DNA from 3 places in the Micromonospora luteifusca genome. Region 1 is predicted to be linked to each of the others. Evidence: riboswitches for the same ligand, from Rfam matches in the RefSeq annotation. Region 1 holds a riboswitch; each other region holds the start of a gene.
What was found. Region 1 has a riboswitch for cobalamin ahead of JOD64_RS28990 (ribonucleoside-diphosphate reductase subunit alpha). Riboswitches for the same ligand answer to the same signal wherever they lie in the genome.

Region 2: another riboswitch for cobalamin. It lies ahead of bluB (5,6-dimethylbenzimidazole synthase); the one in region 1 lies ahead of JOD64_RS28990 (ribonucleoside-diphosphate reductase subunit alpha).
Region 3: another riboswitch for cobalamin. It lies ahead of cobN (cobaltochelatase subunit CobN); the one in region 1 lies ahead of JOD64_RS28990 (ribonucleoside-diphosphate reductase subunit alpha).

Annotation. Positions count from the first base shown of each region.
Region 1 is NZ_JAFBBP010000001.1:6,437,038-6,447,404, forward strand. It holds gene JOD64_RS28970 (ABC transporter substrate-binding protein) at 1-1,028, shown strand, start outside; gene JOD64_RS28975 (ATP-binding cassette domain-containing protein) at 1,028-1,846, shown strand; gene JOD64_RS28980 (FadR/GntR family transcriptional regulator) at 1,854-2,576, opposite strand; gene JOD64_RS28985 (enolase C-terminal domain-like protein) at 2,585-3,979, opposite strand; cobalamin riboswitch at 4,525-4,741, shown strand; gene JOD64_RS28990 (ribonucleoside-diphosphate reductase subunit alpha) at 4,938-7,256, shown strand; gene JOD64_RS28995 (ribonucleotide-diphosphate reductase subunit beta) at 7,268-8,302, shown strand; gene JOD64_RS29000 (MerR family transcriptional regulator) at 8,299-9,213, opposite strand; gene eno (phosphopyruvate hydratase) at 9,332-10,367, shown strand, end outside.
Region 2 is NZ_JAFBBP010000001.1:4,775,314-4,785,680, reverse strand. It holds gene JOD64_RS21835 (MFS transporter) at 1-744, shown strand, start outside; gene JOD64_RS21830 (alpha/beta fold hydrolase) at 807-1,661, shown strand; gene JOD64_RS21825 (MerR family transcriptional regulator) at 1,695-2,636, shown strand; gene JOD64_RS21820 (DUF2332 domain-containing protein) at 2,661-3,596, opposite strand; gene JOD64_RS21815 (FAD-dependent monooxygenase) at 3,739-4,851, shown strand; gene JOD64_RS21810 (CU044_5270 family protein) at 4,902-5,867, opposite strand; gene JOD64_RS21805 (RNA polymerase sigma factor) at 5,886-6,458, opposite strand; cobalamin riboswitch at 6,806-7,005, shown strand; gene bluB (5,6-dimethylbenzimidazole synthase) at 7,036-7,662, shown strand; gene JOD64_RS21795 (vitamin B12-dependent ribonucleotide reductase) at 7,795-10,367, opposite strand, start outside.
Region 3 is NZ_JAFBBP010000001.1:11,212-21,578, forward strand. It holds gene cobN (cobaltochelatase subunit CobN) at 1-2,265, opposite strand, end outside; cobalamin riboswitch at 2,537-2,714, opposite strand; gene JOD64_RS00050 (hypothetical protein) at 3,033-3,368, opposite strand; gene JOD64_RS00055 (RNA polymerase sigma factor) at 3,588-4,082, shown strand; gene JOD64_RS00060 (hypothetical protein) at 4,075-4,785, shown strand; gene JOD64_RS00065 (hypothetical protein) at 4,887-5,435, shown strand; gene JOD64_RS00070 (hypothetical protein) at 5,506-6,174, shown strand; gene JOD64_RS00075 (aldo/keto reductase) at 6,347-7,243, opposite strand; gene JOD64_RS00080 (MFS transporter) at 7,317-8,579, opposite strand; gene JOD64_RS00085 (LacI family DNA-binding transcriptional regulator) at 8,739-9,728, shown strand; gene JOD64_RS00090 (OmpA family protein) at 9,895-10,367, shown strand, end outside.

The sequences.
Region 1 (10,367 bases):
GGACGCGACGGCCCATCCTGCGCGCACAGGCCATGTTGGCCGTAGCCGCGGCGACCGCTCTTCTCAGCGCCTGCGGCGGAGTCGACGTCCGCGACGGAGGCGATGGCGCGACCAAGGACGCGAGTGGCCCGTTGAAGCTCGCCGTCGTCCCGAAGGCCGTCGGGGCCGACTACTGGAACACGGTGAAGGCCGGGGCGGAGTGTGCCGCGCAGCGCGCCGGCGACGTCACCGTCCAGTGGGACGGGGTGACCACCGAAACCGATGTCGAGGGCCAGGTCAACCTGATCCAGAACTTCGTCACCAAGAAGGTCGACGGCATCGTCTACGCGGCGACCGACTCCCGCGCGTTGGCACCGGCGACCGACCAGGCGATCGGCGCCAACATCCCGGTCGCGATGATCGACTCCGGCACCAGCCCGCAGCCGTCGAGCGTGCCCCTCTTCGCCACCGACAACCGTGCGTCGGCCACCGAGGCGGCGAAGATGCTCGCCACCGAACTCGGCCCCGGCAACCACGAGGTGGCACTTGTCGAGTTCCAGCCCGGATCGCAGACCAACACCGAGCGGGTCGACGGCTTCAAGGCCGGCCTCGCCCAGTTCCCCAACCTGAAGCTGGTCGGCCAGCAGCCCAGCCGCAGTGACGTCAACGAGGCACGACGCGTCACCGAGAACATCCTCACGGCCAACCCCAACCTCGCCGGCATCTTCGCGGCCAACGAGCCGAGTGTGCTCGGCGCCGCGCAGGCCATCCAGGCGGCGAACAAGTCGGGCAAGGTGGTCATCATCGGCTGGGACGCCGCCCCGGACGAGATCGCCGGCGTGCGTAGCGGCCAGATCTCGGCGCTGGTCGTGCAGAACCCGTTCAAGATGGGCTACTTCGGCGTCGACAAGATGGTCAAGCACCTGCGGGACAAGGCGCCGCTGGCGTCGGCGGACACCGGCGTCACGTTCGTCACCAAGGAGAACATCGACTCCGCGGAGATCAAGGCGGTGCTCGAACCGAGTTGCGCCAACCCCCCGGTGCAGTGATGGGCACGACCCCGACGGCCACCGCCGACAGCGAACGGCAGCCGACCGCCGACGAACCGCCGGTCCTCGAAGCTCGTGGCATCGTCAAGCGGTTCGGGCACGTCGAGGCGCTGCGCGGTGCCGACTTCACGGTCCACCGGGGTGAGGTCGTCGCGCTGATCGGCGACAACGGCGCCGGAAAGAGCACCCTGATCAAGACGCTGTCCGGCGTGCACCCGCCCGACGAGGGCGAGATCCGGGTGGGCGGTCGTCCCGTCCAGTTCTCCACCCCACTGGACGCACGGCGCGCAGGGGTGGAGACCGTCTACCAGGATCTCGCCGTCGCCGACGACCTCAGCGTGGCCGCCAACCTGTACCTCGGGCGGGAGATCCTGCGCTCCGGGCCGCTCGGCCGGCTGGGGCTGCTCGACAAGCGCGCCATGCGGCAGGGTGCCGCCGCGGCCCTCGACGAACTGGGTGTCCGGATCCCCCGGGTCACCACCCCGATCGCGATGTTGTCCGGTGGGCAGCGGCAGTGCGTCGCGGTGGCCCGCGCCATCATCTGGGCCACCAGCGTGGTCATCCTGGACGAGCCCACCGCGGCGCTCGGCGTGGTCCAGACCCAGCGGGTGCTCGACGTCGTCCGGCGTGCCCGCGACGCCGGCATGTCGGTGGTGCTGGTGAGCCACAACATGCCTCAGGTGCTCGAGATCGCCGACCGGGTCGAGGTGCTGCGTCTCGGCCGGCGGGCCGCCCGGCTGAGCGCGGACGAGGTCACCACCGACGATCTGGTCGCGGCGATGACCGGGAGCATCAGCGCGGAACGCGACGAGCGCTGACGGCGGCTCAGAACCGAGCGGGCTCGGCGTTCGTGTCACCGTCGTCGGGCAGCCCGTGCAACGACTCCTCCACCCCGATCAGGTGGTTGGCCATCCGGATGCGGGCCCGCTCCGGGTCGCGTGCCAGGAGAGCCTGCAGGATTGCGACATGTTCGTCATGAGTACGCCGGTCCGCGCCCTCCTCGTGCAGGCTCCGCCAGAGCCGCCCGCGTAGAGTGCGCCCGGCGAAGGCCTCGATCAGACCGACGAGCACCGGATTCTCGGCGTGCACGGCGATGATCCGGTGGAACGCGATGTCGATCTCCATGATCCGCTCGTGGTCCTGCGGTGACCGACCGGCGATCCGGGCCGCCTCGTCGAGCAGTTCTCCCGCCTGGGCGAGAGCCTCGTCGGTGATCCTGGTCGCCGCCAACCGGGCGGCCTCGCACTCCAGCAGCCGCCGGACGGTGTGGATGTGCCGTGGGTCGCCCTGGCCCTGGAAGTCCACCACGAAGCCCATCGGGGCCAGCAGTTGCGGCGCGTCGAGGTTGGTGATGTAGGTGCCGTCACCCTGGCGGATGTTGACGATGCCGAGGATCGACAGGGCGGACATCCCCTCACGCAGCGATCCCCGGGAGACGCCGAGCGACTCGGCGAGGTCCTTCTCGATGGGCAGCCGGTCCCCGGGCTTGAACCTTCCTTCGAGGATCATCCGCTTGATGCCGTTCACCACCTCGTCGGTGCGCGACATGACACCTCCTAGCGGCCGGCGGGGGTGGCCGTTCCACCCGCGATCACGTACGGCTCCGGAGATGACACGGTAGTCGGCTGTGCCGCAGCCCAGTAGGGGCCGTCGGGAAAGCGGTAGAGCGCGACCGACTGGGGACGCATCCGCGTGGAGTAGCCGGGCTGGCTGGGCAGGACGTAACCGCTGCCCGAACCGGCGTCGCGGACGATGCACGGGTCGGTGAAGTGCTCGTGCAGGTGGTCGACGAACTCGGTGACACGGTCGGTGAGATCTCCCGAGATCGAGACGTAGTCGAGCACCGAGACGTGTTGCACCATCTCGCACAGCCCGACACCGCCGGCGTGTGGGCAGACGGGGACGTCGAACTTCGCGGCGAGGAGCAGCACGGCGACGATCTCGTTGATGCTGGCCAGCCTGCCGGTGTCCAGTTGGCAGAAGTCGATGGCCCCGGCCTGGAACAGCTGCTTGAACATCACCCGGTTGTGGCAGTGTTCGCCGGTGGCGACTCCGATGGGAGCGACGGCGCGGCGGACGGCCGCATGGCCCAGGATGTCGTCGGGGCTGGTCGGCTCCTCGATCCACAGTGGCTCGAACTGGGCGAGGGCCTTCACCCACTCGATGGCCTGTCCGACGTCCCACACCTGGTTGGCGTCGATCATCAGGTTGCGGTGTGGGCCGAGGATCTCGCGGGCGATCCCGCACCGGCGGATGTCGTCGTCGAGGTTGGCGCCCACCTTGAGCTTGACGTAGCCGTAGCCGCTGTCCACCGCCTCCTGACACAGCCGGCGCAGCTTGTCGTCGCCGTAGCCGAGCCAGCCGGCGGAGGTGGTGTAGGCGGGGTAGCCGGTCCGGTCGAGCTCGGCGAGACGATCGGCCTTCGTGCTCTCCTTGGCGCGCAGGATGGCCAGTGCCTCGTCCCGGGTCAGCGCGTCGGACAGGTAGCGCAGGTCCGCGATGTCGACGAGTTCTTCGGGGGACATGTCGACGAGCAGCCGCCACAGCGGCTTGTCGGCGAGCCGGGCGACCAGGTCCCACGACGCGTTCAGCACGGCGGCCAGCGACAGGTGGACGACGCCCTTCTCCGGCCCGAGCCAGCGCAGCTGCGAGTCGGAGGTGAGGAGGCGGTAGACCGCACCCATGTCCGCTGCCATCGTCGCGACGTCCAGGCCCACGAGGCTCTGTGCCTGATGGACCGCCGCCGCGACGACGATGTCGTTGCCCCGGCCGATGGTGAAGGTCAGACCGTGGCCCGCGAGCGGCGCACCCACGCTGTCGACGCCGTCGGTGTGCAGAACGACGTAGGCCGCCGAGTAGTCGCCGTCCTTGTTCATGGCGTCGGAGCCGTCAGCGGTCAGGGAGGTGGGGAAGCGGACGTCCTCGACGGTGACGGCAGTGATCTGCGGCATGCGCTCCTCGCCCGGCTAGGCCAAAGATCAGATGATCACTGGGAGTATACGGAGGGCGGATCCGGCCCGTCAACGATGTCGATCACCCCCCGGCCACAGACATCCAATGTTTCGAATGGTCTGCTTTTGACGACGCTACCGGTTGGCGGGTGCCCGCCGTGGGCTGCGGTGGCAGGCCTCGTGCTGGTGGACGCCGCCCCCGTAGTCGATTTTTCTGGGCATTCCCGGGCTGCGGGCGTCGGCTCGTCCCGGTCGAGGCATTGACAAGAGGATCCGGATAGGACCCGTGAAGATAAGATGTTCATTCAGGACGGAAACATTGACGGCGAAGTATGAGCAGGATTCTTTACATCTGTTGACTCGATACATCGCACCTTTCTGGCTCCACCACGCCTTCGTCCGGGCCTCGGCGGCGCCGGCGTTCACCGCCTCGCATCGGCCGGGCCGAGCGTGTCCCTCGGGGCCGGTGACGGTCGTCACCAGCCCGGCCGCCGACACGCCCCGGGACCGACATGTGGGGTGTGACAACGGCAGCGTCCCTATATATGGTGTCGAGCGCAGCTGGTTCGGCCGCTCATCCGGGGCGGTCGAGGCAACAGGGAACCCGGTGGAAATCCGGGACTGTCCCGCAGCGGTGAGTGGGAACGACCGCCGTCAGAAGCACTGGGCCACCAATCGGTCTGGGAAGCGACGGCCAGTAGGAGACCGGCGAACCCGGTCCTGCCCGCGAGTCCGAAGACCTGCCAGCGCGCCACGTACCCGAACCCGGGTTGCGCGGCGGTCCGAGGCCGCGTGGGACGGCTGACGCCACCCGACCCACGTCCGCATGGCGTGGCGTCCGCCGGTGTCTGTCTCCACGCGTCCGAGGGCCATCAGGTCTCGAACTCGCGAGGAGTGAGTGGTGACAGTCACCGAGGTAGTCCCGGCCAGCGGCGACGCGGCCCTGCGACGGACGCCGATGCAGGTCCGCAAGCGCAACGGCAGCACCGAGTCCGTGGAGTTGAACAAGATCGTCCGGGCGGTCGAACGGTGGGCCGACGACCTGACCGACGTCGACCCGATGCGCGTCGCCACCCGCACGATCAGCGGCCTGTACGACGGCGCGACGACGGCCGAGTTGGACCGGCTGTCCATCCAGACCGCCGCCGAGATGATCGGTGAGGAACCGCAGTACTCGCGCCTCGCCGCCCGGCTCCTGTCCGGCTACGTCGACAAGGAGGTGCGCCGGCAGGGCGTCACCTCGTTCAGCGCGGCGATCCGGATCGGCCATGCCGAGGGGCTCATCGGTGACGACACCGCGGCGTTCGTCGCCGCTCACGACGCGATGCTCGACGACGCCATCGATCCGGACGGCGACCGGAGGTTCGAGTACTTCGGCCTGCGCACGGTGTACGACCGGTACCTGCTGCGCCACCCCACCAGCCGGCTGGTGCTGGAGACCCCGCAGTACTGGCTGCTGCGGGTTGCCTGCGGGTTGTCCCAAACGCCGGACGAGGCGATCGGCTTCTACCGACTGATGTCCAGCCTGGCTTATCTGCCCAGCTCACCGACGTTGTTCAACTCCGGGACCCGACACACCCAGATGTCCTCCTGCTACCTGGTCGACTCGCCGCTGGACGAGTTGGACTCGATCTACCAGCGGTACGCCCAGGTCGCCAACCTGTCCAAGTTCGCCGGCGGCATCGGCATCGCGTACTCCCGGGTCCGGTCCCGGGGCGCACTGATCCGCGGCACCAACGGGCAGTCCAACGGGATCGTGCCGTGGCTGCGCACGCTGGACGCGAGTGTCGCCGCGGTCAACCAGGGCGGCCGGCGCAAGGGCGCGGCGTGCGTCTACCTGGAGCCGTGGCATCCGGACATCGAGGAGTTCCTGCAACTGCGGGACAACACCGGCGAGGACGCCCGGCGCACCCACAACCTGAACCTGGCCAACTGGATCCCGGACGAGTTCATGCGCCGGGTCGAGGCCGACGAGATGTGGTCGCTGTTCGACCCGCACGAGGTGCCCGAACTGCCCGACCTGTGGGGGGAGCGCTTCGACGCCGCGTACCGGGAGGCCGAGGCGCAGGGTCGCTACGTACGGCAGGTCCCGGCCCGCGAGCTGTACGGGAAGATGATGCGGACCCTCGCCCAGACCGGCAACGGGTGGATGACCTTCAAGGACGCCGCCAACCGACTGTGCAACCAGACCGCCGAAGACGGCAACGTGGTGCACCTGTCCAACCTCTGCACCGAGATCGTCGAGGTGTCCAGCGACGCCGAGACCGCCGTGTGCAACCTCGGTTCGGTGAACCTCGCCGCCCACCTCACCGACGACGGCATCGACTGGGAGCGCCTGCGCGCCACCGTCCGTACCGCGGTGACCTTCCTCGACCGGGTCATCGACATCAACTACTACCCGACCCCGCAGGCAGCGGCGAGCAACCCCCGCTGGCGGCCGGTCGGGCTCGGCCTGATGGGTCTGCAGGACGTGTTCTTCGCACTGCGGCTGCCGTTCGACTCCCCGGTCGCGCGGGAGCTGTCCACCCGGATCAGCGAGGAGCTGTACCTGACCGCGCTGGAGACCTCCGCCGACCTGGCCCGCCGCTTCGGCGCACATCCGGCGTACGGGCAGACCCGGGCCGCGCGGGGCCAGTTGCAACCGGACCTGTGGGGTGTCGAGGGCACGCAGACCGCACGCTGGGCCGCGCTGCGGGAGCGGGTCGAGGCGTACGGGCTGCGTAACTCGCTGCTGGTGGCGGTCGCCCCGACCGCGACCATCGCCTCGATCGCCGGGTGCTACGAGTGCATCGAGCCGCAGGTGTCCAACCTGTTCAAGCGCGAGACCCTGTCGGGGGAGTTCCTCCAGGTCAACACCGCTCTGGTACGCGAGCTGAAGGCCCGCGGTCTGTGGACCGACCGGATCCGGTCGGCGATCAAGCGCGCCGAGGGGTCGGTGCAGGAGATCGCGGAGTTGCCAGCCGGCGTCCGGGAGCTGTTCCGCACGTCATGGGAACTGCCGCAGCGGGCGCTGATCGACCTGGCCGCCGCCCGCGCCCCGTTCATCGACCAGTCGCAGTCGCTGAACCTGTTCCTGGCCGCACCGACCATCGGCAAGCTCTCCTCGATGTACCTGTACGCCTGGAAGGCCGGGCTGAAATCCACCTACTACCTGCGCTCGCGCCCCGCCACCCGGATCCAGCAGGCCACCGTCAGCGCCGTCGCACCCGTCACGGTCGACGCGGAGGCGCTGGCCTGCTCGCTGGAGAACCCCGAGTCGTGCGAGGCCTGCCAGTGAGCACCGCCGACATGATCGCCGACACCACCGCCGACCCGAGGACCACGCACATGCTGCTCGACCCCGGGATGGACCTCACCCTCCGTCCCATGCGCTACCCGCACTTCTTCGACCGGTTCCGCGACGCCATCCGCAACACCTGGACGGTCGAGGAGGTCGACCTGCACGCCGACCTCGCCGACCTGGACAAGCTGTCGCCGGCTGAGCGGCACCTGGTCAGCCGGCTGGTCGCGTTCTTCGCCACCGGCGACACGATCGTCGCGAACAACCTGGTGCTCAACCTCTACCAGCACGTCAACAGCCCCGAGGGTCGCCTCTACCTGTCCCGGCAGTTGTTCGAGGAGGCCGTGCACGTCCAGTTCTACCTCAACCTGCTCGACACGTACGTGCCCGACGAGAATGAGCGGTTCGCCGCCTTCGCCGCGATCGAGAACATCCCCTCGATCCGCCGCAAGGCTGAGTTCTGCTTCCGCTGGATCGACTCGTTGAACGACCTGCGGGAGTTGCGGTCCCGGGAGGACCGGCGCACGTTCCTGCTCAACCTGATCTGCTTCGCCGCCTGCATCGAGGGGCTGTTCTTCTACGGAGCGTTCGCCTACGTCTACTTCCTGCGTTCCCGTGGCCTGCTGCACGGCCTGGCCTCCGGCACCAACTGGGTGTTCCGTGACGAGTCCATGCACATGGCGTTCGCGTTCGACGTCGTCGACACCGTCCGCGGCGAGGAGCCGGACCTGTTCGACGACGACCTCGCCGACCAGGTTCGGCAGATGCTGACCGAGGCTGTCGAGTGTGAGGTGCAGTTCGCCGAGGACCTGTTGGGCCACGGTGTGCCCGGTCTGACGTTGACCGACATGCGGGAGTACCTCCAGCACGTCGCCGACCGCCGCCTCGCCCAACTCGGCATCGCCCCGCACTACGGGTCGAGCAACCCGTTCGCCTTCATGGAGTTGCAGGACGTGCAGGAGCTGTCCAACTTCTTCGAGCGGCGGGTGTCGGCGTACCAGGTCGGGGTGACCGGCACGGTCGCCTTCGACGACGACTTCTAGGCGGCAACCGATCCGGGAGCCTGGCGTCGCTTGGTGAGCCACCGCATTACGTGCAGGGGGTGCGACGCCGGGTCCGGAATCGGATGGAAGACATGTTCCACCTCGCCGTCGGCGATGATCAGGGTCAGCCGCTCGTAGAGCGTCATGTCACCTGCGGTGCGGGTGGGCAGACGCAGTGCGTCGGCCAGGGTCAGCCTCGGGTCGGGGATCAGCGGGTAGGGCAGCCGCAGCCGGTGCGCGAGTTCACGCTGATAGCCGGTCGACTGCGCCGACAGGCCGTACACCCGGGCAGCGCCGGCCGCCCGGAGTTCCGCGTGGTGGTCGCGGAACCAGGCGGCCTGCTCGGTGCTGCCGCGGGCGCCGTGGATCTCCAGCAGCCCGTTGGGCAGGTCAACGCCCGGCCGCCCGGTAAGGGGGTAGACGAAGATGACGCTCCGCCCGGCGCCGAGCGCGCCGAGATCGACCGGGCGGCCGTCGGTGCCGTAGAACGACAGCTGGGGCAATCTGGTGCCGACCAGCGCGGTGGGGTCGGCGTCGACCGGGTGAACGCCGGGTACGACCTGAGTCGCGGCCGCGTCGAGGCGAGCGTCCAGCGCGTCCCGCTGGGCGGTCAGCTTGCCGATCCGTTCCTGCAGGTTGGTGATCGTGCTGCGGTAGGTGGCCACCGCCGCCGCGCACACGTCGGAGTCGTCGGAACCACCGGCGATCGACTCCACGAACGGGCGGGTCTCCTCGACGGTGAGACCGAGCGCCATCAGCTCGCGTATCTGCGCCACCAGCCGTACGGCGATCGCGTCGTACTCGCGGTAGCCGTTGCCCAGCCGCCGCGGGACGACCAGCCCGGCCGATTCGTAGTACCGCAGCGCCCGGACCGTGGTCCCGGTCCGGCGTGCCAGCTCACCCACCCGCATCCTGCGACCCTAAACCCGCACCCCAGGGTACGGGTCAACGTGTTCATCGTCGCGGTGTCACGGCCGCCGTTTCCTGCCAGTCTGGCTGCGAAAAGGCATCCTGAACAGGGAGTGTGTGATGACGGCAATCAGTCGGGTGCGTGGTCGGCAGATCCTCGACAGCAGGGGTAACCCGACGGTGGAGGCGGATGTGGTCCTCGCCGACGGGTCGGTCGGCCGGGCCGCCGTTCCGTCCGGCGCGTCGACGGGGGCGAACGAGGCGGTCGAGCTGCGCGACGGAGATCGGACGCGCTTTCACGGCAAGGGCGTCAGTACGGCCGTCGCCGCGGTCAACGGCGAGATCGCCGACGCCGTGGTCGGCCTCGACGCGGAGGACCAGGCGCTGATCGACGAGACGATGATCGCTCTCGACGGTTCGAAGGACAAGGGTCGGCTGGGCGCCAACGCGATCCTGGCGGTGTCCCTGGCGACCGCGAAGGCGGCGGCGCTGGCTCACCGGCAGCCGCTCTACCGCTACGTCGGTGGCGTCGGTGCCCGCCTGCTGCCGGTGCCGATGATGAACATCATCAATGGTGGCGCGCACGCCGACAACCCGATCGACTTCCAGGAATTCATGATCGCCCCGGTCGGAGCGCCGACCTTCGCCGAGGCGGTCCGGATGGGTTCGGAGGTCTTCCACACCCTCAAGGCGTCCCTGGCCGCGGCCGGCCACAGCACCAGCGTCGGTGACGAGGGCGGCTTCGCGCCGAACTTCACGAACGCCGACGAGGCGCTGCGGTTCGTGCTGCGGGCGATCGAGGACACCGGCTACGAGCCCGGGACCGACATGCTGATCTGCCTCGACCCGGCCAGCTCGGAGTTCTTCCGCGCGGGTGTCTACGACTACGTCGGGGAGGGACGCAAGCGCACCGTCGAGGAGCACATCGACTACCTGCTCGACCTGGTTGCCCGCTACCCGATCAGCTCGATCGAGGACCCGATGGCGGAGGACGACTTCGATGGCTGGAAGCGGCTGACCGCGATGGCGGGGGAGCGCGTGCAGTTGGTCGGCGACGACGTCTTCTGCACCGACGTCGACCGGTTGCGCGACGGGATCGCCGGCGGTTACGCCAACGCCATCCTGGTCAAGGTCAACCAGATCGGCACGCTCACCG
Region 2 (10,367 bases), 1.7 Mb from region 1:
CTGGTCGGCGCCGCCCGCACGTTCCTGAGCAACGGCTTCGCCTTCCTGGTCAGCGCGCTGACGCTGATCCTGATCCGGCAGGCCCCGCTACGCCGTGAGCCGACACCTCGTGTGCCGCTGCGGGTGGAGCTGACCGACGGGCTCGCCTTCATCCGCCGGCAGCCGCTCCTGGTCAGCATCCTGGCCTGCACCACCTGGTCGAACTTCTGGGTGATGGCGTCCGGTTCGATCGAGGTGACCTTCCTGGTCCGCGAACTGCACGCCAACCCGACGCAGGTGGGGCTGGTCTTCTCGCTCAGCGCCGTCGGCGGGCTGGTGGTCGGGACGCTGGCCGCCCGACTCTCGGCCTGGCTCGGCTCGGCCCGGGTGATCTGGGTGGCGATGACCGCCCCGGGCCCGTTCTACCTGTTCATGCCGTTGGCCCAGCCCGGATGGGGAGTGCTGCTCTACGGGGTCGGGCTGGCCGCGTTCTCGGCCAACGCGGTGTTGTTCAACGTGGCGGCGATGTCGTACCGGCAGCGGATCACCCCGTCGGCGATCCTCGGTCGGGTCAACGCCGCGTTCCTCTGGATCTGTTTCGGGGTGATCCCGCTCGGCGCACTCACCGGCGGCGCGCTCGGCACCGCGCTGGGTCTGCGCGGCGCGCTCTGGGTGTGTGTGCTCGGCACCTGGGCCGCGTGCCTGTTCGTGGTCTGCTCTCCGCTGCGCCGGATGCGGGACACGCCGCCGCCGGTTTCGTCGTAGGGTCCCTCACCATGCGGAAGATCGCTGTGCACATGCTGCTCGGTCCGGGCCGTTGACCGATGATCACCACGTTTGCCGCGCTCGACGGGACCACACTCGCGTACCGGACCATCGGAGGCGGGGAGCCGCTGGTCTGCCTCCCGGGCGGCCCGATGCGCGACTCCGCGTACCTCGGCGACCTCGGCGGTCTGGGCGCACACCGGACGCTGGTCATCCTCGATAACCGGGGCACCGGCCGCTCGGCCGTCCCGGCAGACTCCTCCACCTACCGCTGTGACCGCCTGGTCGACGACGTGGAGGCGCTGCGCCGTCACCTGGGCCTCGACCGACTGGACCTGCTCGGGCACTCGGCCGGCGCGAACGTGGCGCTGCAGTACCTGACCCGACACTCCGACCGGGTGGGCCGGCTCGCGCTGATCACACCGAGCACCCGCGCGGTCGGGCTGACGGCGACCGCCGCCCTCCGCCAGGAGGTCACCCAGGCCCGGACGACCGAACCGTGGTTTCCCGCGGCGGCAGCGGCCCTGGACTCCATTGCCGAAGGCTGGGTCAGCCCGGAAGCGTGGGAGGCGATCGCGCCGCTCTTCTACGGCCGCTGGAACGCTGCGGCCCAGGCGCACCAGGCGGCCGAGGCCGACCAGCGCAACGAAGAGGCGGCGCGGATCTTCGGCGACGAGGGTGCCTTCGATCCGCCGGCCACCCGCACCGCGCTCACCGCACACCGGGGCGCTGTGCTGCTGCTCGCCGGTGCGGTCGACTTCGGCGCACCGCCGGGCCTGGTGGCCCAGCTCGACGAGCTGATTCCGCACGCCGAACTGGTCGTCCAGCCGGGAGCAGGACACTTCCCGTGGCTCGACGACGCCGATGCGTTCACCGCGACGGTCGTGGCGTTCCTCGCCGACCCGACCGGGACTTGAGTCTCCATCGGGGGGAGACAGCAGGGTGGGGGCATGAGCGAGGAGACGCGTTACACGATCGGCCACCTGGCCCGGCGGACCGGCCTGAGCGTCAAGACCATCCGGTACTACGCCGACAGCGGGATCGTGCCAGCGACCGACCGGAGCCCGGCCGGCTACCGGCAGTACGGCCCGGACGCCGTCGCCCGCTTGGAGCTGGTTCGCACACTGCGTGACCTGGGCGTGGACCTGGCCACCATTCGGCGGGTGGTGGATTGCGAGGTGCCCCTGCACGAGGTGGCCGCCGCGCACGCCGAGGCGTTGGCGGTGCAGATCCGGGTGCTGCGGCTGCGCCAGGCGGTGCTCACCGTCGCGGCGAGGCGCGAGGCGGGCCCGACCGAGGTGGACGACCTGCACCGGTTGGCCCAGCTCACCGCGCGTGAGCGCGAGCACCTGATGGGCGACTTTCTGGACGCCGTCTTCGCCGGCCTTGGCGACCAGCCCACGTACCCGGGTGTGATCGTCTCGATGACGCCCGACCTGCCCGACGATCCCGCCATCGAGCAGGTCGAGGCGTGGCTGGAGCTGGCCGAGCTGTGCCGGGACCGCAGCTTTCGCGCGAGCATGCGGCGGTTGGCGCGACAGCACGCCGCCGACCACGACGTCCCGGGGTTGCCCCGCCCGGATGCCGTCGCGGTGGTCCGGGACGCGGTGGCCCCGGCCCTCGCGGCCGGTCTCGATCCCACCGGGCCGGAGGCCGATGCCGTGGTCACGGCGGTCACCAGCCGGTACGCGCGCCTCCACGGTCACCCCGACGACGCCGATCTGCGCCAGCGGTTGCTCGACCGGCTGACCATGGCCAACGATCCCCGCCGGGACCGGTACCTCGACCTGCTGTCGGTGCTCAACGGCTGGTCGACCGGTGAGGCGATCGCACCGGCGGCGGACTGGTTCATCCGGGCCCTGTGCGCCCGGATGCCCGCGCGGGCTCGCTGAAGCTGGCTGGTTCGGTTGGCAGCGTCAGCCGAACCAGGTCATTGCCTGCCCGTGGCCTCTGGCCCAGGCCAACGGCCTGCCGTCCAGGGCGAGGACGTTGTGCAGCGCGTCGTTCGGCGGGTCGGGCAACCCCTCGTGCCGCAGCACCTCCGGAGCCTCGTTCGCGATCCAGTGCCCCGGCAGCTCACGGACCAGCCGGACGAACGCGTCCCGCCGCGGCGGCGGCACCTGGTAGAGCACGGACGTGTGGAAGACCACCAGCGTCGCACCGGCCGGCGCACGGGCGGCCAGCGCCGGCAGGTCGTCCACGAGATCACCGCGGACCAGCAGCGGCGGCTCAGCAGCGGCGACCGCCGCCGCCGCGCGCAGCCGGGCCCGCCGGTGCGCGTGCTCCGGCCAGATCAGGGCGTCCAACCAGGACACGTCGTCGGGGTCGGTCACGTCGAGCGGGTTGAGGTCCAGGCCGGCCCGCCACACCACCTGGGGTACGCGGGACGGCGGCACCAAACCGCTCGCCGCGCACTCCAGGACCGGCTCACCCGAGCCGACCTGATGCTCGCCGTAGCGGTACGCGTACCGGTCGGGATAGAGGCAGAGCCCGGCGGACGCGCCGACCTCCAGCAGGGCGAGGGGCTGGGGCAGCGCGGCGAGCACCGGCAGCAGCACCGCGCAGCGGCCGCTCTCGTTGGTCTGGGTGGCTCGGGTGCGCAGCTCGGCCTCAATGACGGGCCAGTGCGTCACCGTGTAGTCGTGAAAGGCGGCCGGGTCGTCGACCGGACCGCCGAGCCAGCGGACGACGGCGAACAGCAGGTTCGGTTGTCGTTTGCCGGGCGGCAGCGTGCCGAGCAGGGCGAGCAGGGCGTCGTCGTGGGCGACGACCTGCGACAGCCGCTCGTACGTGGGCGACACCCCGCGCGCCTCACGGCTGCCGAATTCAACGTACGCCTCAGCGGTCGTCATGCCCCTCATGGTCGCAGCCGTTCCACGGCAATTCAGCCCCCGTTGGCGTGCACCGCCTCACACGCCTCGTAGAGTCCTGCGGCGGCCGGAACGTTGAGCAGCAGCTCAGCCGTTCGGCAGAGGCAATGTGGGGGTGCGTGTCGTGCGGGGTACGGGTGTCCGGGTACTGATCGTTGGCGGTGGTGTCGCGGGATTGGCGACGGTGGCCGCACTGCGGAGTTGGGGCGCGATGGTCGACGTGGTCGAGCGGGCGCCCGCGCCGATCGACGCCGGCACCGGCATCTACCTCACCGGAAACGCGACCCGCATGCTCGACGTCCTCGGTCTGCGGGAGCCGGTCGCCGACGTCGCCGTGGAGATCACCCGACAGCGCAGCGCCAACCAGCGCGGACGCCGCCTCTTCGACATCGACGTGGTCGGACTGTGGCAGGGCGTCGGGCCGTGCGTGTCGTTGCCCCGGGCGCAACTGCACCGTGCCCTGCTCGCCGGCGTCGGCGACGCCCCGATCCGCTGGGGCCGCCAGCCGGTCGCGCTCGCCGAGGAGGGCGACCTGGTCGCCGTCGAGTTCGACGATGACAGCACCGAACGGTACGACCTGGTGATCGGCGCGGACGGGGTGAACTCGACGGTCCGCCGGCTCGCCTTCGAGGGTCAGGCCGCCCGCGACCTCGGCCAGTACGCCTACCGGTGGATCGCGCCCCGTATCGAGGACGAGGCTGTCTGGTCGGTGCAGTTGGGGCGGGGCAGGCAGTTCCTCACGATCCCGATCAGCGCCGAGCAGACGTACTGCTACTACAACGACGGCCCGGCCGTCGACCGGCCGGGCTGGCGTGACGAGTTGGGGACGACGTTCACCGAACCGGCCGCCACCATGCTCAAGGCCCTCGACTACGACGACAGCACCCTGCACGCCGGACCCAACCAGGAGGTCGTGCTCGACTCCTGGTCCCGGGGGCCGGTGCTGCTGATCGGCGACGCCGCCCACGCCACCTCGCCGAACATGGCCCAGGGCGCGGCGATGGCCCTGGAGGACGCGATCGTGCTCGCTTCGTCGTTGGCCGCCGCCGGGTCCCTCGCCGAAGCCCTGCGCGGGTACGAGGCGCGGCGACGCCCGCGTACCGACTGGGTGCTCAGCCAGACGCATCGCCGCGACAAGGCCACCGGGCTCCCGCCCGCGCTGCGCGACCTGGTGATGCGCCGCCTCGGCGAGCAGATGTTCCGCTCGAACTACGGCCCCCTGTTCGCCCAGCCCTGACCGGTCCGACGTGACCGGACCGGTCAGGGCTGGGGCGGGCCCACCACCGCTCAGGGCAGCTGGCCCGGCCGGTCGACGATTGCGATGCGGAGTAGCGCGACAGCCGTGTGCAGGGACTCCTTGCCGTTGCGCACCACCGACCCTCGGGTGCCAAGGAAGACGTGGGTGTCCCGGTCGAAGAGGAAGTCCTCGTTACCTCCGATCACGCCGGGCATCCGAATCGCCACCCCATGCCGACCGGCGGCGTCCACCACGTCGCCCGATATGACGACCGCTCCGGGCTCCCGTGCGAGTAGTTCGAACAGCGCCGCGAGCGCTCGGGGCGGCACGTAGCCTTCGAGCATCGACCGCGCGCTGGTGTACGCCATGCTCTCGTCCCCGTAGACGGCCTCCTCGTCGGCTGCTTCGGGAAGATGCAGGTCGACCGGGTGTTCCCGAAGGTATCGAAGCAACTCGTCCGGATCGGTGGGCAGGTCACCGTGGTAGGCGGGCGGCTGGAACGCGTCGAGCTCCTTCTCGGGATCGGCGGCATCGCCCGTGCGGAGCACCCTCAGCTCTCCCCACCCGTTCGGATCGGTCTCCGGTCGGTAACGTCCCTGCGTGTACGCGACTCCGCCCGCCGACTGCCACAGCTGGTTCCGAATGGTCCGGTACGGGCCGCTGTCCGGCCTGTCCCGGATCGTCGCCAGGGCTTCCGTGAAGACGTACTGGTCGGGTCGGGCGGTGAGCTCGGGCTGCTGCCGGGCGGCGTCGGCCGCCATCCGGAGGATCTCCGACGCGCTTGCCGTGGGCGGCGGGTGGTCGCCCACCCCCATCGTCTGGACCACCAGCGCACCGGCGGTCAGTGTGACTGCCAGCCCGAACGCTCCGGCGAGGCGCCAACCATGCAGGAACCGGGTGCGGCGTCTGACCGGACGGGCCGCCGAAGCCATCTCGGCCCGCCGGGCGACGTGGGCGGTCAGATCCGTGAGGAGCTGCTCCTCGAAACCGGGCGGCGACTGGTCGGTCTTGTTCATGGCGTCATCTCCGTCTCTTCAGGCGAGGGTGGTGGCTGCCGGGTAGGCGAGAACGGCGCGGACGACGCGACGGGCGCGATGCAGGCGGACCCGGGCGGCGACCGGCGACACCCCGAGCACGGTCGCCGCCTCCGCGACGGTGAGGCCGTCCACGGCGACGAGTTCGACAAGCGTCCGGGCGCCCTCGGGGAGCTCGCTCAGCGCGCGACAGGTGCGGCGGGCCGCCGCCTCGGCGTCGATGCGCTCCTCGATGCGGGCGATGTCATCGGGGCCCAGGTCCCGTCGTCCGGCCAGTCGGCCGGTCACCCGCAGCCGTTGGGCCGCCCGACGCCGCTCGTCGCCGATGACGTTGCGGGCCACCCCGTACAGCCAGCCGACCTGACTACCCCGGTCCGGCCGGTAGCCGGCCGCCGACTCGATCACCGCCAGGAACACGTCGGCGGTCAGGTCGGCGGCGAGATGTGGGTCGTCGACCCGCCGCGCCACGAACCGGCCCACCGCCTCCAGGTGCCGCCGGTAGAAGGCCTCGAAGGCCACCGGATCGGTTCCAATGCCGGAGATGTCATCATCGGCTTGGCTGGGCTCATTCACAGGCCGTCCCCTCTCGTAGCCTCCACACCTCTTCTTCGTCAGGCGGAGCGCGGGTGTTACCGAACCATCCGGCACGACCACCGGCGCCCGCTCCTGCCGACTGATTGCCCCCTCGTGCCGCCGACGCGGCACGGAGTGCCTGCCCGCGCGGCTCGATTGGCGGCACCAATCCCGACGAGAGCGGTATACCTCAGAGTCATAAATGACCGTGAGGTATACCGACGAACGGCAGCACGCCCCCGGGGCGGGTCTGCCCGGCGCTGAAGGCAGCGCTGCTGGCCCAACTGGGCAGCGCCCTGGTGATGCGGCATCATCGAAGCACCGGCGACGGGCCGCTATGGTGGGCGGTGGCACAAACGTTGCGAGGTGCCCCACGTGAGTGGGGAGAATCGGGAAGCCGGTGTGAGTCCGGCACGGGCCCGCCGCGGTGACCGGAGAGCTGCCACCCACGCGCACCAGACGCAGCCACTGGCCCTGAAGGGCTGGGAAGGCGGGTGACCAGCGTAGATCCGGGAGTCCGAAGACCGGCCTCGCGTCATCGGCCCCGTCAGGGGCGCGAGCGTAGCGGGAGCCTGCCTTGAACACCGGACTCTACGAGACCATCCATCGCCGCCGGGACGTGCGTGGCCAATTCACCGGGGCGCCGATCCCCGCCGAGACGTTGGACCGGATCCTCACGGCGGCGCACGCCGCGCCGAGCGTCGGTCTCTCCCAGCCCTGGGACTTCATCCTGGTCCGTGATCCCGAGCTGCGGCAGGAGTTCCACCGGCACGTGGAGCGGGAGCGGAACGCCTTCGCGGCCACTCTCGACGGTGCGGCGGCGGAACGCTTCGCCCGAATAAAGATCGATGGCGTACGCGAGTCGACGTTGTCGGTCGTGGTCACGTACGACCCGGAGCGGGGTGGGCCGGCCGTTCTCGGTCGTCACGCGATCGCCGACGCCGGCCTCTACTCGGTCTGTCTGGCGATCCAGAACCTGTGGCTGGCCGCAACCGCCGAGCAACTCGGGGTCGGCTGGGTTTCGTTCTACCGGGAACCGTTCCTGCGCGACCTGCTCGGCATCCCGGCCACCGTCCGCCCGGTGGCGTGGCTCTGCCTCGGCCCGGTCACCCATCTGGAGCAGACGCCGGACCTGGAGCGGCACGGCTGGCGCCAGCGACGTCCCGTGTCGTCGGTGACCCACCAGGATCGTTGGTCCGAGTGACCTGAACACTCACGTCAGCGCCGCGATGCGCCGTCGACCACCTGCTCGCGATCGTCCGCAACGGACTCAAGCGGATCCGCACCGACCGACGAGCCCCGGGCGCGTCAACGCCCGGGGCTCGTCGATGACGTGTCAGCTGCAGCCGCTGGTGGAGCCGCAGCCCTCGCAGACGTAGCAGCTACCGGCCGGGCGCATCTTCGTACCGCAGGTGAAGCAGAGCGGTGCGTCGGCGGCCTTGCCGATCACGGCCTCGAGCAGTTCCGTGCTGGAACCCACGCTCGGAGCCGGCTTGGCGACGGCCACGTCGGCCATCTCCTGGGCCGGCTGGGCGACGGCCTCCGGCTTTGCCGGGGTCTCCACCGGTGCCGAGGACGCCATCGCGGTGAGCTCCACGCCGGTGACCGCGGCGGCTTCGGCGTCGGCCTCGGCCCGCAGCTGCGCGGCCCGCTCGGATGCGGTGAAGATGCCCAGCTCGGCGCGGCGCTCGTAGGGCAGGAAGTCCAGCGCCAGGCGACGGAAGATGTAGTCCATCACCGAGGCCGCCATCCGCACGTCCGGGTCGTCGGTCATACCGGCCGGCTCGAAGCGCATGTTGGTGAACTTGCTGACGAACGTCTCCAGCGGCACGCCGTACTGCAGGCCGATGCTGATGGCCACCGAGAAGGCGTCCATCACCCCGGCCAGGGTCGAGCCCTGCTTGGACATCTTGAGGAAGACCTCACCGAGGCCGTCATCCGGGTAGGACGACGCGGTCAGGTAGCCCTCGGCACCACCGACGGAGAAGCTGACCGTCTCGGACGGACGCTTCTTCGGCAGGCGCTTACGTACCGGCCGGTACTCGATGACCTTCTCCACCGCGACCGGGGCGGCCGGCGCGGTCTCGACGGCGGCCGGCTGGGTGGCCTTGTTGGACTTGGCCACCGAGAGCGGCTGACCGACCTTGCAGTTGTCCCGGTAGATCGCCAGGGCCTTGAGGCCGAGCTTCCAGCCCTCGAAGTAGATCTTCTCGACGTCCTCGACGGTGGCCGCCTCCGGCATGTTGACCGTCTTGGAGATGGCACCGGAGACGAACGGCTGGATGGCCGCCATCATCCGCACGTGCCCCATCGGGGCGATCGTCCGCTCCCCCATGGCGCAGTCGAAGACCGGGTAGTGCTCCGGCTTGAGGCCCGGGGCGTCCACCACGTGGCCGTGGTCGGCGATGTGCTCGACGATCGCCTCGACCTGCTCCTCGGGGTAGCCGAGGCTGCGCAGGGCGCGCGGCACCGTCTGGTTGACGATCTGCATCGAGCCGCCGCCGACCAGCTTCTTGAACTTGACCAGCGCCAGGTCCGGCTCCACGCCGGTCGTGTCGCAGTCCATCATGAAGCCGATCGTGCCGGTCGGGGCGAGGACGCTCGCCTGCGCGTTGCGCCAACCGAACTTATCGCCGATCTTGTTGCCCTGGGTCCACTGCTTGGTCGCCTCTCGGACGATCGCGGTGGCCACCGGGCTGGTCGGCTTGATCTCGTCGTTGGCGGCGGCGTGCTTGCGCATGACCCGCTTGTGCGGCTCGGCGTTGCGGGCGTAGCCCTCGTACGCGCCGACGACGCCGGCCAGCTCAGCCGAGCGACGGTAGGCGGTGCCGGTCATCAGGGACGTGATCGACGCGGCGACCGAGCGGCCCTGCTCCGAGTCGTACGGCAGGCCGGTGGCCATCAGCAGGGCGCCGAGGTTGGCGTAGCCGATGCCGAGCTGCCGGTAGGCGCGGGAGGTCTCGCCGATCTTCTCGGTCGGGAAGTCCGCGAAGCAGATCGAGATGTCCATCGCGGTGATGACGAACTCGACGGACTTGACGAACTTCTCCACCTCGAAGCCGCCGTCGGCGCGGAGGAACTTCATCAGGTTGAGCGAGGCCAGGTTGCACGAGGAGTTGTCCAGGTGCAGGTACTCCGAGCACGGGTTCGACGCGGTGATCCGCCCGGTCTCCGGGCAGGTGTGCCAGTCGTTGATCGTGTCGTCGTACTGCAGGCCCGGGTCGGCACACTCCCAGGCGGCCTGCGAGATGGTGCGGAAGAGCTTCTTGGCGTCGACGGTGTCGATCACCGAGCCGTCCAGCCGGCCGCGCAGGTCGAAGCCGCCGCCGTTCTCCACCGCCGACATGAACTCGTCGGAGACCCGGACCGAGTTGTTGGCGTTCTGATACTGCACGCTGACGATGTCGGAGCCGCCGAGGTCCATGTCGAACCCTGCGTCGCGCAGCGCACGGATCTTGTGCTCCTCGCGCGCCTTCGTGACCACGAACTCCTCGATGTCCGGGTGGTCCACGTCGAGGATGACCATCTTGGCCGCCCGGCGGGTCGCGCCACCGGACTTGATGGTGCCGGCCGAGGCGTCCGCGCCGCGCATGAAGCTGACCGGACCGGAGGCGGTGCCGCCGGAGGAGAGCAGCTCACGGGACGAGCGGATCCTCGACAGGTTGACCCCGGAGCCGGAGCCGCCCTTGAAGATCAGCCCCTCCTCCTTGTACCAGTCGAGGATCGAGTCCATCGAGTCGTCGACGGCCAGGATGAAGCAGGCGCTGACCTGCTGCGGCGACGGCGTGCCGACGTTGAACCAGACCGGCGAGTTGAAGCTGAACACCTGGTGCAACAGCATCCAGGTCAGCTCGTGCCCGAAGATCTCGGCGTCCGCCGGGCTGGCGAAGTAGCCGTACTCCTCGCCGG
Region 3 (10,367 bases), 6.4 Mb from region 1:
GCCGAGCGTCTCCATGCCGAGGACCAACCGCCGGGCGAGTGCCTCGATCAGGTCGACGGCGTCGGCGGCGGTGCCGGCCGGACCGTCCACCACGTCGGTCAACGCGGTGGGCAACGCCAGTCGTTGTCCCGGTGACGCGAGCAACGCCTGCTCGTCGAGGGAGTACGCGCCGGCGAGGGCCTGGCGCAGACCGGGCAGGGCACGGGCGCCGCCCCAGACCTGTGGCGCGCGCAGCACCGCGAGGACCAGGTTGACCCGCGGCTCACCGGTGGGCGCGTCGGCGAGAATGTGCAGACCGTCGCGGATCTGCACGTCCTTGACCTCGCAGAGGTACCCGTCGAGGTGCAGCACGAAGTCGTCGAAGTCGTCGGCGTGGGGCATCGCCTCGGCGTGCAGGTCGTGGTGCAGTTCGGCGGCACGCACCAGGTCCCAGATCTGCGCCCGCACGGTGGGCACCTTGGCCGGGTCGAGCGCCTGCACGGTGGCGTACTCGTCGAGCAGTTGCTCCAGCTTGGCCAGGTCGCCGTAGGTTTCGGCGCGCGCCATCGGCGGCACCAGGTGGTCGATCACCACGGCGTGTGCCCGCCGTTTGGCCTGGGTGCCCTCGCCGGGGTCGTTGACGATGAACGGGTAGACCAGCGGCAGGTCGCCGAGGACGGCGTCGGGTGCGCAGTCGGCGGCCAGGCCGAGGCCCTTGCCGGGCAGCCACTCCAGGGTGCCGTGCTTGCCCAGGTGCACCACGGCGTCCGCGCCGAAGCCGCCGTCGGCGACGGGCGCGGCCAACCAGCGGTACGCGGCCAGGTAGTGGTGGCTGGGCGGCAGGTCCGGGTCGTGGTAGATGGCGATCGGGTTCTCCCCGAAACCGCGTGGCGGCTGGATCAGCAGCACCACGTTGCCGAAACGCAGCCCGGCGAGCACGATGTCGCCGCCCTCGGTGTAGAGCTCGCCGGGCGGCTCACCCCAGTGTTCGCGCATCCGCTCGCGCAGCTCGGCCGGGACCTGGTCGAACCAGCGTCGGTAGGTCTGCCCCGCAATCCGGGCCTCGGCGCCGGCCAACTGTTCCGGGGTGAGCCATTCCACGTCGTGACCACCGGCGGCGATCAGCGCGTGGATCAACGCGTCCCCGTCGGTGGGCGGCGGCGCGGCGCCCAGGTCATAGCCGTCCTCGGCCAGCGCGGCGAACAACCGGACCGCCGAGACCGGGGTGTCCAGCCCGACGGCGTTGCCGACCCGGGAGTGCTTGGTGGGGTACGAACTGAGCACCACGGCGACCCGCTTGTCGTGGTTCGGCAGGTACCGCAGCCGGGCGTGGCGCACCGCGATGCCGGCGACCCGGGCGGCCCGCTCGGGGTCGGCGGCGTAGACCGAGAGGCCGTCCGGGTCGATCTGCTTGAACGAGAACGGCACGGTGATGATCCGGCCGTCGAACTCGGGGATGGCCACCTGCATCGCCGCGTCCAACGGGGACAGTCCGGCGTCGCTGCCGGCCCACTGCTCACGGGTGCTGGTCAGGCAGAGCGCCTGGATGATCGGCACCTCCAGGGCGGCCAGTGCGCCGACGTCCCAGGCGTCCTCGTCGCCGCCTCCGGAGGCGTCCGCGGCGACCGCGCCGCCGGCCGCGAGCACGGTGACCAGCAGCGCGTCGCAGCGGGCGAAGAGCCCGAGCGGACCGGCGGTCGCGGTCAGCCCGCGCAGCGAGCCGCAGAAGATCGGCAGCGGGTTGCCGCCGGCCGTCCGCACCGCCTCGGCCAGCACGTCGACGAAATCGGTGTTGCCGGCCAACGCGTGCGCCCGGTAGAAGACGATCCCCACGGTGGGCTGTTCCGGATTGGTGGGGTACTCGCGGTGCACGCCGTACGCCGGAGTCGGTGCGGGTGGGGCGAACCCCTCGCCGGTGAGCAGCACCGTGTCGGACAGGAACCGGGCCATTTGCCCGAGGTTGTCCGGGCCACCCTCGACCAGGTACGCCAGCGCCTGGGTGACGACCCCGGACGGCACGGTGGAGATGGCCATCAGCTCCGCGTCGGGTAGTGCCTCGCCGCCGAGCACGGCCGTCGGGATGCCGCTGTCGAGCACGGTGGCGAGGCCGTCCGGCCACGCCTGCCGACCGCCAAGGAGGCGTACGACGACGAGGGCGACCCCGTCGAGCAGGGCGGGCACCTCGTCGGCGGCGACCCGGGCGGGGTTGGCCAGCCGGTAGTCGGCACCGCTGGCGCGGGCGGCCAGCAGGTCGGTGTCGGCGGTGGAGAGCAACAGGATGCGCACGGCAGGCTCCGGACAGTGACGTCGAGGCGCTCGCGGGAGCGACCCGGCATGAGGGATGGGCGCAGGGTTCGGCCTGGTCAGCGGCGCAGGGCCGGAGACGACGGGCGGTGCGGTACGGACTCAGCGGTGAGCGGAGAGATCGCGCCCGGGAGCCGGTGGGCCGACGATGCTGCCGATCGTGGCGACGGCACGGCAGCCGCACGAGCCACGACGATATCGGTCGATGAATGAGACGCCCTGCGTCATCGGGTCCTCCTCGGGTGTCCACGCCCTGGGGTACGTCCCGACGGCCGAAGTATCCTGGCTTCCGGATCGACGCTCTTCCCCCGGCCTTCCAACCGCAGACACACGGCCGTGACTCACGAGGGGGGATCGCTCCCCGGTGACAGTGGCGGGACCGCGTCGGATTCGCACCGACTTCCTTCACTGCCGTCAGGCCGCGAATGCTGCCACACCCTCGCGCCGCCGGTCAACGCAGACCCCGGCACCGCCCCGCCATGCTCACCACATTGACCTGCGGAAATATCGGCGCGCGGGGTTGCCTGATGCACGAGACGACGAGCTGATTGGCCGGTGGCGGCGTGACCCTGCGGAGGGAGCCGACTGTCTGTGTGACTCCCTTGAAGCTGATGCCGTAGACGCGGAGGTGTTCAGCGATCACTCGCACGTGCGGAACCCGATGGGCGTGCAGGAACATCCCCGGTCTAGCCGGGCATCCTGACGGAACGGGCGACTGCGCCGCTCGCCATGATCCGCTGCCGCGGGGCTCAGCGGGCGTGGCGTTCCGGGTGGGCTCGGCTCCAGGTCCGCATCCGTTCCGGGTAGCCGGTGCGGGCCGCCTCGTACAGCGGCACCGCGTGCTTGCGGGCGATGGCCCCCGCCGCGCGTGGCGTGCCGGTACGGCGACGGATCCACTCGCCGTCGTGGGCGATCGCCACCACGGTGGTGTCCGTCGCGGTCGTCTCCGGCTCCAGGTAGAACTCCACCCCCCGCCGAGAGGCGACGAACGACTCCAGCGCGGCGAGATCGTCGCGGGTCGCCTCGCGGTCCAGCTTCGTCGGGGTCGCCTCGGCACCCCGTGACCGGCGGTTGAACCAGCTCATGACCAGCCCCTCTCCTCGACGCCCTCCAGTGCAGCACCGATTCCTGGCAATACGCTGCACGCCGGGTGGGAGACAGCTGAGCCACTTTTCGAGAACCCGGAGTTGGAACCGGCAGCGCGTGAGCGGTGTCATGGGTTGTGACCGGAACGGAGGTTCGCCCTGGACGACGACGCACTCGTCACCCGCGCTCGGGCAGGTGACCTGGAGGCGTACGACCTCCTGGTCGCCCGGCACACCGCGTCCGCGTACCGGACGGCGGTGCTGCTCGGCGCGGGCTCGGACTCCGAGGACGTCACCCAGGAGGCGTTCGTGAAGGCGTACCGCAAGCTGTCCCGTTATCGGGGCGAGTCGTCGTTCCGGTCCTGGCTGCTCGCGATCGTCGCCAACGAGACCCGCAACCTGCACCGCTCCCGTGGCCGGCGCGACGGGCTCGTCCTGCGGGCCGCCGCGGCGAACCCGACGTCGGAGATCGCCGAGGACGGGGCGGTCAGCGCGGTTCTCGCCGGGGAGCGCCGCACCGCGCTGGTCGAGGCCCTGCGTCAACTGCCGGTACGCGATCGCGAGGTGATCGTCTGCCGGTTCTTCCTCGATCTCACCGAGGAGGAGACGGTGGCGGCGCTGGGCTGGCCCCGCGGCACGGTGAAGTCGCGTACGTCTCGGGCCCTGACGAAGCTTCGCGGCCTGCTCGACCACGAGGAGGTCCGGTATGGGTGACCTCGAACGGGAACTGCGCGACCTGTCCACCTGGCTGGAGACACCCGACCCGCCCGACGTGACCGCAGGCGTGCGCGTACGGCTCAGCAGGCCGGCACACCGGTGGCGTCGGCTCGCCGCGGCGGCGCTCGTCGCGGCCGTCGTGGCGGTGGTGCCGCCGACCCGTGCGGCCGTCGCCGACGCTGTCACAGGGCTGCTGCGCTTCGCCGGTGTCAGCATCGCCACCACGCCCGCCCGGACGCTGCCCGGCGACAGTCCGTCGCCCTTGCCCAGCCAGCGGTCCATCGCCCTGGACGAGGCCCAACGGTCGGTACGGTTCCCGATCCGCCTACCGGCGAAGCTGGGTCCGCCCGAGCGGGTGCTGGTCGCCGACCCCGACCCCACGGGCAGCTACCGGGTCGCGACGCTGCTCTACGACGGGGGTGCGCTGCGCGTCGACGCGTTCGACGGCGGCCTCAATCTGGCCTTCCACAAGGAGGCCACCCCGCCCGGGGTGGACTGGGTCCAGGTCAACGGGGACTTCGCCGTGTGGGTCGACCGCCCGCACGTGCTGTCGTACGTGGACCGGGCCGGGCAGGTCCGCGAAGAGACCGCCCGGCTGGCCGCCTCCACCCTGATCTGGGAGGACGACGACGTGAGCTACCGGCTTGAGGGCGCCCTCTCCAAGGCTGAGGCGATCGAGATCGCCCGGTCGCTGCGCTAGGGAACCGGGCGGGCCCGGCCGGTGTCGTGAAGGTACGACGAGTCGTCGACGCCCGGCCTGCTCCAGACCGGGGTCGCGGCCCGCGTACCGGGAGGGGCGAGATGGGTGCATGGGGCAGGTTGATGCTGGCGTCGTCGGTGGTCCTGCTGGCGGGGTGCACGACCACGGCCAGCGGCGGGTCGGCCACGCCGACCAGCGCCAGCGCCAGCGGCGGGCCGGCCGCGCCGACCGGCGCCACCGCCACCACGGCGAGCGCCACGGCGGGTTGCGGTTCGCGGGTCGAGACGGGGTCGCTGCCCGACTGGGCGGACGCCGGTTTCCACGGGGACGCCCGGGTACCGCACGTGTTCGGCGCCAAAGGTGACATCGTGGCGGTGCTGTTCGCCCACCCGCTGAGGCTGGACCGGAAGGACGGGTCGAACAACAAGATCCTGTGGGTGGCCCAAGCCTCCACGACTTCACCCGACCCGACGTCGCCGGCGACCCTGGTGATCACCGCGACACTGGACGGCACCGACACCAGGGTGACCCGGGAGGTCGCCGGCGGTCCAGGTCCGTCGATCATCGACATGCCGCAGGCCGGTTGCTGGCACCTCGACCTGCGTTGGTCGGGGCACACCGACACGATGGACCTGGTCTACGCCCCATGAGCTGCTGCGACGCCGCCCGTCCCGAGCCGTCGTGCTCAGGTCGATCGGGGCGCGGCCTAGGCTGCCGGGCGTGCTGAAGGACGCACGGGCTGCGGCGGCCCGCAACAACGCCGAATGGTGTGACATCGTCTGCGGCAGCCACGGGCTGACCGGCCGTACCGACGCCGAAGCCTGGTCGGTCCCCCGCCGCTCGCCACCGTGGTACCCGGACGCGGTCACCCTGCGGCCGGGCGTCGACGCCGAGGCCCTGCTGGCCCGGATCGACGCGGGACCCGGCGCGTCGGTGAAGGACAGCTTCGCCGACCTCGACCTGTCCGGGTACGGGTTCCGGGTGCTCTTCAACGCCCAGTGGATCCACCGCCCTCCGGCGAAGCCACCGGTCGACGCGCCGCTCACCCCGGTCGGCACCCCCGACGAGTTGGCGGCCTGGGCGGCGGCACACGGCGGCGCGGACCTGTTCCGCTTCGCGCTCCTGACCGACCCACGGGTACGGGTGCTCGCCCGCCACGACGACCGGGGCGTGCTCACCGGCGGCGCGGTGCTCAGTGGCAACGACGGCCGGTACGGCGTCTCCAACCTTTTCACCCACACCGACGACCCTCTGGACATCTGGCACGGAGTCTGCGCCACTGTGCCCGCAGCAGCACTTGTCGGCTACGAATCCACCCCGGACCTGACCCCAGCCCTGAGCGCAGGCATCACCCCAACAGGCCCCCTCCGAGTCTGGCAAAACGCCTAACCCACCCCGGCCCACCCCGGCCCCCACCCAGCCCCGCCCGCCCCCGCCCGCCCCCGCCCGCCCGCCCCCGTTGATCATGAGGTTATCGCCCCGACACGCCGGACGGGATGGCAATAACCTCATGATCAACATGGGAGGGCGGGGGCGGGTGGGGGGCGGGGGTGGGGGTGGGTCAGGACAGGTTGGTTAGGTCTTCGGGGGTTAGGCGTAGGGCTGCGGCCGCAATGTTCTGCTCCAGGTGCTCCGGGTCTGTGGTGCCGGGGATGGCCAACACGTGTGGGCCCTGGTGCAGCGTCCAGGCCAGACGTACCTGCTGCGGGGTGACGCCGTGGGTGCGGGCCACCGCCTCGACGGCCACGCCCTGCGCGGCGCTCGCGCCCGCCTCCCGGCCGGTGCCGGCCAGCGCGAAGAACGGCACGTAGGCGATGCCCCGCTCACCGCAGAGCCGGACGAACTCGTCCTGCTCGCGGTAGGCGTCCACCCCGTAGTTGTTCTGCACGCAGACCACCGGCGCGATGCCCGCCACCTCGTCCAACTGCGTGGGCCGGGCGTTGGAGAGCCCGAGGTGCCGGATCAGCCCGGCGTCGCGCAACTCCGCGAGGGCGCCGAACCGATCGACCAGCGGCACCGGGCCGGGTCCGCGACCGAGGCGCAGGTTCACCACGTCGAGCTGGTCGCGGCCGAGCCGACGCAGGTTCTCCTCCACCTGGGCGCGCAACTGCGCCGGGGTGAGCGCCTCGGTGAAGCCCGCCTCCGGGTCGTACCCGAAGCCGACCTTGGTGGCGATCACCAGATCCTCCGGGTACGGGGCGAGCGCCGCGCGGATCAGCTCGGTCGCGTAGCGGGCCGGGCCGGTGCCGACCCGCAGGACGCCCCCGGGTGAGACGTAGAACGCGGCCGTGTCGATGTGGTTGACGCCCAGCTCCACGGCCCGGCGCAGCAGGGCGACGGCCCGGTCGCGGTCGGGGTTCGCGGTGATCCGCATGGAGCCGAAGCCCATGCGGTGCACGGTGCGGTCACCCAGGGTCCAGCTGCCCGCCGCGGCGGCGGTGATCTCGTCGGTTGGCATTCGGCGACCATAGCCAGCACGGGTACGCGGCGCAGTCGGCCACGTACCCGATACCGCTCGGCGACCGCGTGGGTTAGTTTTTGTGTGCTGACGGAGCCGTCTCGGCGGCGTGCGGCGGGCGCAGCACCCGCACCAGCAGCAGGGTCGGCAGCAGCAGCAGAGGCACCACCAGCAGCGCGCGCAGGGTGCCGACCTCGTCGCCGAGCAGCCCCAGCAACGGCGGCCCACCCAGGAACGCGGTGTAGCCGATCACCGCGACCACGCTCACCCGCACCGGCGCGTGCGCCTCCTCGTCGGCCGCCGCGCTCATCCCGACCGGGAAGCCCAGCGACGCCCCGAGGCCCCACAGCGCGACGCCGACGATGGCCACCGGCCCCGACCCGGCCAGCACGGCCAGGCCGGCCCCGACGACGGCGAGCCCGATGGTGCCGGTGAGCACCGGCACGCGACCCCACCGGTCCAGCGCGATGGTGCCGGCGGTGCGCCCGATGGTCATGCCCACCACGAAGACACCGAAGACCGCCGCGCCGGCGGCCTCGCTCAGGTCCCGTCCGTCGATGAACGCAACTGCCAGCCAGTCGTTGGCGGCACCCTCGGTGAACGCCGCCACCAGCACGAACAACCCGATCAGCAGGGTGCGCGGCTCCCGCCAGGCGGCGAGCTGCGCCCGGCGACGGGCAGCCGGGGTGGCGTCCGCCGGGTCGCCGGTGTGATCGCTGGCCACGGGCAGGAACGTCCGGGCGGCGAGTACGGTGCCGGTCAACACGACAACCGCCACCGCCACGAGATGCGTGCCGACGGGTACGTCGAACCGGGCCGCCAAGGCGCCCAGCCCCGCGCCGGCCACCGACCCGAGGCTCCACCCCGCGTGGAAACGGGGCATGATCGTCCGACCCAGCCGCCGTTCCACCGCCGCGCCCTCGACGTTCATCGCCACGTCGCAGGCGCCGGAGCCGTAGCCGAAGGTGGCCAATCCCAACGCGACGACGACGAACGACCCGGTCATCGTGGCGCCCAGCCCCGCCACGGTCAGGCCGACCGCCACCAGCACGGTGGCCAGGGTCACCGTGCGGGCCGCGCCGAGTCGCTGGGCGAGCAGGCCGGAGGTGGGCATGGCGAGCAGCGCGCCGACGCTCATCGCCAGCAGGAGCAACCCGAGCCGGCCGGCGGAGAGGTCCAACGCCTCACGGACCGCCGGCACCCGGGAGAACCAGCTGCCGACGGCCAGCCCGTTGAGGGTGAAGGTGACAGCGACGCCGTTGCGGGCGAGCAGCACAGCCCGCGAAGGCGGCGGCGCGGTGTCCGGGGCAACGGGTCTACTGGTGGTGGCGCTCACGGAGACAGGTCCTCTTTCTCGGGGTGATCTCTTGGGACGATCGCACACCTGAGAGCGCTACCACCACAAGCGGATACGCCCCTTACCGGCGGTGCGCCGGCCGGGGCATGATGTGAGCAGGCGTTTGTCCGACCGGACGGGCCGCCGCAGGAGGCGACGATGACGGCAGCGGCACACCGACCGGCCACCCTCGAAGACGTCGCGCGGGTCGCCGGGGTGTCCCGGTCCACCGCGTCGCGGGTGATCGCCGGCACCGGGTTCGCGTCCCCGGCCGCCCGGCAACAGGTCACGGCCGCCGTCGATCAGCTCGGTTACGTCCCCAACCCGGCCGCCCGGGCACTGGTCCGTGGTGGCGGCGTGCGACTGGTCGTGGCCGTCCTGGGGACCAGTGCGGCGGTGCTGGAAGACCCGTACGTCCACCAGGTGGTCGGCTCGGCCGCCCGGGTCTGCACGGCCGCCGGTGTCGGGGTGGCGCTGCACTGGCTGCCACTGGGCGACCCCCGCGGCCTCGACCAGCTCGGCGGGGATCGCACCGTCTGCGGGGTGATTCTGGTCAACACCACCGAGGACATGCTGGATGCGGTGCCCCGGTCGCTACACGGCCGGGTGGTCTCGATCGGCATCGGCTCGGCGGCGGTGCCGTCGTTCGACGTCGACAACGGCGCCGGCTCCGAGGCGGTGCTGCGCCACCTGTACGCCACGGGTCGCCGTCGGATCGCCATGGTGACCGGTCCCCGGTGGCTGCCCTGCGCGCAACGCCCCGTTGAGGCGTACCGCCGCCTCATGCGCCTCGTTGGCCTGCCGGAGCGGGAGCTACCGGGGGACTTCACCGCGGCGCGCGGCCGGTTGGCCGCCGGTGAGGCGCTGCGCCGCTGGCCGGACGTCGACGCGATCTACGCGATCAGCGACGACACCGCGCTCGGGGTGATCGCGGGCCTGCGTGACGCCGGCGTACGCGTGCCGGGCGACGTCGCGGTCGCCGGCTTCGACGACATCCCGCTGGCCGGCATGACCGCCCCGGCGCTGACCACCGCGAGCCACCCGGTGGGACGGATCGCCGTCGCCGCGGCCACCGCACTGCTGGACGGGCGTCCCGCCGCGCCAGAGACCCTGTTCCCTTCCGTCCTGGTGGCCCGCGCCAGCGCCTGAGCTCCGACGGTCAGAGGGTCACGGCCGCTCCCACCCTGGTGCGCGCGGCATGAAGCGGTGTTCGTGAAGCCGCAGCAGACGGCCGAACTCTTCGCCACGTTCGGGGCTCCACCGACGGACGTGACCGCCGTCGACCTGGCCATCCCGCAGATTCCGGTGTTCGAGAATGTTCCGCTCGGTTAACCGTCCACACCGGCCGGTCGCCGTCACGATCGTCGCCGGTTTGGTGCTCCTCGTCCCCGCGCCGGCGGGGGCCGCACCTGGAGGCACGGCCGGCGCGCCGACGACAGTGGTGGACGGGCCACGGCCGGGAGCCGACGGCGGGCAGGTGACGACTCCGGTGGTCGACGTGGTGGCGCCGGCGGTGGACGTTTTCGTCGTCACCGGCAGCGTCGAGGGTGACAGCACCGAGGCCGAGAGCTTCGACCGGGTCGAGCTGACCCTCGGCGCCGACGTGCTGTTCGCGTTCGGCAAGGCCGACCTGTCTCCGGCCGCGCACCAGCGGCTGGCGCAGATCGCCGAACGGATCCGCCAGCAGGCCAAGGGCGTGGTCCGGATCGACGGGCACACGGACGCGATCGGCGACCCGGCCGACAACCAGGAGAGCGAGCCGATCGCGACGGAGACCACCCCGGACGG